2 regions of the Devosia sp. Z6_126 genome follow, and region 1 is predicted to be linked to the other one. Evidence: riboswitches for the same ligand, from Rfam matches in the RefSeq annotation. Region 1 holds a riboswitch; the other holds the start of a gene.
The links. A riboswitch is a leader RNA that binds a small molecule or an ion and turns the genes downstream of it on or off. The one in region 1 is predicted to bind thiamine pyrophosphate.
Positions count from the first base shown of each region.

Region 2: it holds a riboswitch for thiamine pyrophosphate, as region 1 does, so the genes downstream of both, thiB (thiamine ABC transporter substrate binding subunit) here and AC3YOG_RS11920 (YkoF family thiamine/hydroxymethylpyrimidine-binding protein) in region 1, are expected to answer to the same signal.

Region 1 is NZ_JBYUNO010000002.1:997,434-1,000,834, reverse strand. It holds gene AC3YOG_RS11930 (NmrA family NAD(P)-binding protein) at 1-656, opposite strand, end outside; gene AC3YOG_RS11925 (AraC family transcriptional regulator) at 767-1,723, shown strand; TPP riboswitch at 1,789-1,901, shown strand; gene AC3YOG_RS11920 (YkoF family thiamine/hydroxymethylpyrimidine-binding protein) at 1,892-2,500, shown strand; gene AC3YOG_RS11915 (ABC transporter permease) at 2,515-3,312, shown strand; gene AC3YOG_RS11910 (ABC transporter ATP-binding protein) at 3,309-3,401, shown strand, end outside.
Region 2 is NZ_JBYUNO010000003.1:445,294-448,694, forward strand. It holds gene rpoH (RNA polymerase sigma factor RpoH) at 1-642, shown strand, start outside; gene AC3YOG_RS14400 (thiamine diphosphokinase) at 1,282-1,983, opposite strand; TPP riboswitch at 2,009-2,109, shown strand; gene thiB (thiamine ABC transporter substrate binding subunit) at 2,167-3,183, shown strand.

The DNA of each region.
Region 1 (3,401 bases):
TCGCGCTTGAACTGCGCCTTGTCGACACCCTCGTAGGTGACGGTGCGGCCGCTGATCGCGGAAAGCGCCGCTGCGGCTTCGGCATAGCCCAGGCTGTCGGGGCCAGTCAGGTTGAAAGCCCGCCCATCCGCAACTGCCTGGGTCAAAGCGACAGCGGCAGCTTCGGCGATGTCGCGCGCATCAATCAAGCTGGTCGTGGCATCGCCCGCGGGAAGCGCAAGCCGGCCAAGCTCCATGATGCCGGCGTGCCAGCGCCCGTGGAAATTGTCGAGGAACCAGTTTGGGCGCAGGATCGCGTAGGGCGCGCCTGAGCTTTCGATCTGCCGCTCCAGTTGCCGCAGCGGAATGGCGTCATTGGCATCCACCCCCAGAGCTGATTGCAACACCAACTTAATGCCGCGCCGCGCTGCGGCCTCGACGAAGGGGCCAAGCAGTAAATGTGGTTCGGCCGAGGTCGGAACGACGAGGTAAGCCGCATCGGTTCCGGCAAGCGCCGCTTCAAAAGTCCGGGCCTGACTATAGTCCAGCAGCACTGTGTTGGCGTCACCTCCTCGCCTTGTGCCAATTTTGACGCTGTGCCCGGCGATCAGCAGCCGATTGGCCAGGTGCTGCCCAACTGTGCCGGTTCCGGCCGCAACAAGTATGGTCTTGAACATCGCGTTCTCCTTTATAACCAGGAGAAAGATGGCGCGCCCTGAGAGGACAAGCCATGTGAGCCGATCTCCCCTTTCTTGCAGATCGTCTTGAAAAGGTGCAGGAGAGCGGCATGAATGTGCTTGATCAATGGATCCGCATGTACGCCCGCAGCCGGATGACCCTCGTCCGCAGCCGGATGGTTGAGCCTTGGGGCTTCCGGCTCGATCCGGGGGCAATGATCGCCTTTCACCTCGTCTGGCAGGGGACCGCTTGGCTTCGCCGGGCTGGCGAAGCGCCACTCCGGCTGGAAGAGGGTGATCTGGTGGTCCTGAGTGATGGAAAGGCCCACGATCTCGTGGCCAGCCCCAAGGGCGAGGCGCCCCCCGTCAGCCAGTTCGTGCAACAAGGATTTGATGTCACCAGCCAGTCTCCTGACGCGGTGATCTTTTGCGGGCGCTTCCAGGTGGATGGCACGCGGCGGCTGGGACAATCGGCGCTACCGCCCTGCATTCACCTGCCCGCGGCGGAGCTCCGCAAGGACCATGGCATTTTCCCGATCGTACTGCTGCTGGCCGAGGAACTGGAGCACCAGGGCTTGGGCAATGAAAGCCTGGTGGAAAGTCTTGCCGACAGTCTGCTGGTTTACGTGCTGCGCCGTGCAGCCGAGCGCGCCGGGCATTCCGCCGGATGGCTGCCGGCAATGAAGGATCCCAACCTTGCCAAGGTGTTCCGGGCGATCCATGCCGATCCCGCCGCCAAATGGACTGTCGAGGGCATGGCGAAGGTGGCGGGGCTGTCGCGCGCTGCCTTTGCCAGACGATTCCATGACCGGGCGGGAGAGCCGCCATTGACCTATCTCAAAGGCTGGAGGCTGACTCTGGCCGCCAGAAAGCTCGCCAGTGGCCCCACTTCGGTAGGGTCACTGGCGAGCGAAGCCGGCTACGCCTCGGAGGCGGCTTTCACGCGGGCGTTCAAGGACTATCACGGCCTCGCCCCCCGGGCTTATCTGCAGACGCTCCAAAGTGGCGCGCGCTTGCCTGATGGACAAGCAATCCAGGAACTGCGTCAAGCATCGCAAAGCGCCTGATCCAAGATCAACTCCGCCAATACAGACATGTGCTTGCATTTGCCGGCGATGCTGCCCTATGCTGGCCCTATCCACAGGGGTGCTCCGTATGGTCGGGGCTGAGATGAGGGCGGCAAGCCTTCGGACCCTATAGCTGATCTGGGTAATACCAGCGGAGCGAGGCGGGCCATGTTCTCAGGCGCACAGATTTCCCTTTATCCAATGACCGGCGACTTTGTCGGCGTGATCATGAACGCGCTGGGTGCGCTCGATCCCTATCGTGAACGCTTGCGCATCGAGACCGATGACATCTCGACCCTGTTGGTCGGTCCGCCCGAAGTGCTGTTTCCGGCCATGCGCGATCTGTTCAGTGCCGCCGCGCGTGCCGGCACCCATTGCGTGCTTTCGGCGACAATCTCGCGCGGCTGCCCGGGTGAGCCCGATGATGCCATCTGTCAGTCCAACTTGTTCGAGGGGCCGGCTGCGCCTCTTGAGGAGCGGCGCGCCAGTGCGCTTACGGCAGTGCAGGATGCGCCCGACATCGGCGTCTTCGGGGTGGCCCAATTGTCTCTCTATGTGATGGGACAGGGCCATCACATGGACGAAATCTATGGCTGCGTCGACTTCCTCAAACAGTCGGGCACCTTCGAAAAGTCCAAGCATTTCGCCACCAAGCTCAATGGCGACACCGGTGCGCTGTTCGCCACGATCGAGCAGGCCTTTTGCCGGTTTGGACCGCCCGAGGGACATGTCACCATCGACCTGACCGTGTCGGCCAACAGCCCCAGCGCGCGCTGAGCGGAAGGTCTGGCATGGCGCAGTTGTTCTCCTTCGGGCGCCTTGTCGCCCGGTTTCTCAGTCACGCAGGGCCCGCCGTGTTTTCGGTGGTGACCCTGATCCTGGCCTGGGAAGCTTATGTGCAGCTTTCCGGCATCTCGCCAACGGCGTTGCCGGCGCCATCCCGCATTGTAGTTCAGGGCTACCAGAACCGGGACGCGCTGGCCGAGCACACATTAGCGACCTTGCAGGCCACCATTCTGGGTTTCGGCTGCTCGCTCTGCGCCGCATTGCTGTTTTCGGTCGTGGTGGACTTCTTTCGCCCGGTACGGCGGGCGTTGTTTCCGGTGTTCATCATCACGCAGACCCTGCCGCTGGTCGCCATCGCGCCGCTGATCGTGCTCTGGTTCGGCTTCGGGCTGACGCCCAAGATCGTGCTGGTCGCGCTGGTCACGTTTTTCCCAATGCTGGTGGCGCTGGTGCAGGGCTATGACTCCACCGACCGCGATATCGAGGCGCTGCTGGCGTCCATGGGAGCCTCGCGCTGGCGCCGGTTCAGGATGGCGCGGCTGCCTTCGGCCTTGCCTTATTTCTTTGCCGGGCTGCGCATTTCCATCACCTATGCCGTAGTCGGGGCGATCTTTGCCGAATATGCCGGGGCGGTCCGGGGCTTGGGCATCTATATTCTCAATGCCAAGAACAATTTTCGCCCCGACCTGGTGCTGGCCGCCGTCCTCGTCAGCGCGACGCTGACCCTGCTCCTGTTTGGCGCTACCGTCTTGGTGCAGCGGCTGACGATGCCCTGGACCCGCTTGGCGCAGAGGCGCCCATGACCACGCCCAGGCTTGAACTGCGCAACTTGGGCAAGAGCTTTGGCGATTCCGAAGTTCTGGCCGACATCAACTTGAGCGTTGGAGCAGGA
Region 2 (3,401 bases), on a different contig from region 1:
TCGGAAGGCAATGTCGGGCTCATGCATGCGGTCAAGCGGTTCGAGCCCGACAAGGGCTTCCGCCTTGCGACCTATGCGATGTGGTGGATTCGTGCTGCGATCCAGGAATATGTCCTGCGCTCCTGGTCGCTGGTGAAAATCGGCACCACCGCTGCCCAGAAGCGGCTGTTCTTCAACCTGCGCAAGGTGAAGGGCCAGATCGCCGCGCTCGACGATGGCTCGCTCCATCCCGACCAGATCAAGCAGATCGCGACCACCCTCAATGTGACCGAGGATGACGTGGTCTCGATGAATGCGCGCTTGTCGGGCGATGCCTCGCTCAATTCGCCGATGCGCGCCGATGAAGGCTCCTCCGAATGGCAGGACTGGCTCGTCGACGACACGCCCAGCCAGGAAACTGCCCTTGGTGAAAGCGAGGAATATTCCGAACGCATGGGTCTGTTGACCAATGCCATGGATGTTCTCAACGATCGTGAGCGCGCCATCTTCCAGGCTCGCCGCCTGCAGGAAGATCCGCTGACCCTCGAAGAGCTGGCCCAGCAATACGATGTCAGCCGCGAGCGCATCCGCCAGATCGAAGTGCGCGCCTTCGAAAAAGTGCAAGACGCCGTTCGCGAAGCTGCCCGCTCCAACGCCGCATAAGGCTGGACCGCCGCAAGCAACCAATGCAGCCCTCGGTTTCCCCCGAGGGCTTTTTTACGCCTGCGAGCCCCGCCACCGATGCCAACCTGGCCTTGAGCCCGGGGCCCATCGAGCCTCCGGCATACTCATGGCCACCCCAAAAGCCCTTACCCTCCGGAGCCCTCATGGTGAGGTGCGCAGCGAAGCGCAGCCTGGAGCCACGAGGGCTCGGGAAGCGTGGAATGAGCGGGAATGTGCCGGAGCCCTCATGGTGAGGTGCGAAGCGGAGCGCAGCCTCGAACCACGAGGGCGGCCATCACCACCCCACAAACTTATCCCCGCCCCCGAAAACCTCAGGCACAATCCCCCTTGTTCCCGGGCAAGCTGCGCGGTCGCGACGAACGGTCGGTGCGGGAATATCGGATGGGTTTGGGGTCGCCCAAGCTCCTTCGGGACGAGGATGATCCGGGACCGATTTCATCCCCCGGTCCATGAAGCTTCAGGGCTTCTGGCGTTTGGCACGGGTCTAGCCACGGACGGTCCTCACCGAAGAGTCTCCGATGGAGCATGGGGCGAAGCTTGCTTCACCTTCTACTTCCCGCCGGACGACCGGCACCGAGGCGAACTTCGCCCCATGTCGCAGCACCAACCGCAGGGTCATCAGACCCGGGCGGGATTTTGGCACGCCTTAACGAGATCCCAGAGCCGCGCCTTGGGCAGGATCAGCAGCCACGGCACCCGCTCAGCCGGCACGATCTCGATCCGACCCCCAAGGCCCGCATTGGAGGTGCCGATCAGCCCGCCCGGCGCCAGCTGCAGGCCATCCATCGGATAGAGCAGCCCCTGCGAGCGCTCGAACCCGATCGGCACCAGCGGATGGATCGACACCCGCTCCCCGGCCGCCGCCTCAAAGGCAATCGGCCCCACTACCGCCAACGCCACATCGATCTCGTCCACCAGCAACAAGTGCCGCTCGGGGGCATATTGCAGCACCGCGCTCAGTGCCGCGAGCGTATGGTCGAGCCGCTTGCCCGTCATGCCCAGCGCCAGCGTCACCGGCGCTTGCGTTGAGCGCAGTGCCTTCTGGAAATCGGTGGTCACCTGCTCGGGCAGGTGCAACACCCGGGTGCGCCGCTCCCAGCCGGCGCGATCCTGGAGCGAATCGAGATCCCCGATGATCGCCGCAGGCACCAGCCCTGCCGCCCCGATCGCATCCGCCCCGCCATCGGCCCCGATCAGCGTCACTCCCGCCGCCGCGAGGTCACGCAGGGTTTGGCTCTCCACCGCCCCGCCGCCCACAATGGCGATCGGTCCGGCAAAGCGCAGGGGCGCGTCGGCAGCTGGGCTGAAATTCTCTTGCACTTGGGGGGCGCTCTTATAAGATCACGGCGTCTCGCTGGGGTGTTCCGGGTCAAGCCGGAGCTGAGAATTACCCATTGAACCTGAACCAGGTCATGCTGGCGGAGGAAGTTCGAGATGGCAAGGGCATCTCGTGCCCGCCATTGACACCCATCCCTTCACTCATGGCCGCACACCAATGAAGGGATGACCATCTTGGTCCACACCACTCACCTGGCGCTTGCGGTCCTTTTCGGACTGGCCGCCTCGCCCGCCTTGGCCCAAACCGCACCCGCGCTCACCATCTATACCTATGATGGCTTTGCCGCCGAATGGGGCCCCGGCCCCCAGCTCGCCGAAGGCTTTGAAGCCCAATGCGGCGGCTGCACTGTCGAGTTCATCGCCGCCGATTCCTCCATCGGCGCCCTGCGCCGCGTCCAGCTTGAAGGCGCCACCACCCCGGCCGACCTCATCGTCGGTCTCGACGTCGCCACCGCCGGGGAAGCCCGCGCCACCGGCCTCTTTGCCGATCACACTCTGGAGCTGGGCGATCTCGCCCTCCCCGAGCCCTGGACCGATCCGCAATTCGTGCCGGTCGACTACGCCCATTTCGCCTTTGTCTACGACACCGACCGCACCGCCACCCCGCCCGCCTCCTTCGAGGAGTTGATCGCGCTCCCCGACGGCCTCAAGATCGTCATCCAGGACCCGCGCTCGGCCACCCCCGGCCTTGGTCTCGTGCTCTGGATCAAGGCCGCCTATGGCGACCGTGCCCCCGAAATCTGGGCCGGCCTCAAGCCCCATATCCTCGCCGTCACCCGCGACTGGTCGGAAAGCTATAATCTCTTCCTGACCGGCGAAGCCGATATGGCGCTCTCCTACACCACCTCGCCCGCCTACCACATCGTCGATGAAGACGACGACACCATCAAGGCGGCGCTGTTTGATGAGGGCCATATCGTGCAGGTCGAGGTCGCCGGCATGCTCGCCTCCACCGACCAGCCCGAGCTCGCCCGTCAGTTCCTGGCCTACCTCGCCTCCCCCGCCGCCCAGGCGATCATCCCCACCACCAACTGGATGTTCCCTGTGATCGACCTCGGCGCCGACCTCAACCCCGCCTTCGGCACCCTCCCGCAACCCGCCAAAACCCTGACGATCAGCGACACCGACCTCGAAGCCAACCGCGCCGCCTGGATCGACGAAATGCTCGCCGCCATCCAGTAGGAATCAGGACAGCCACAAGCTTCGAACCCCTCAGTGTGCCTCCCGTCCCCCTTGAGCGGAGGCACACTGAGGGGGGCGATCAAGGGAACACAGTCCCTGATAGCCACACCACGACTCTCCGCCATCCCAGCGCCATCAGCCGACGTCCCCTCCCCCTTGAGGGGAGGGACAGGGTGGGGGTTCAGGCCCATCAACCCGCTCCAAGGCTAGCGCCAACC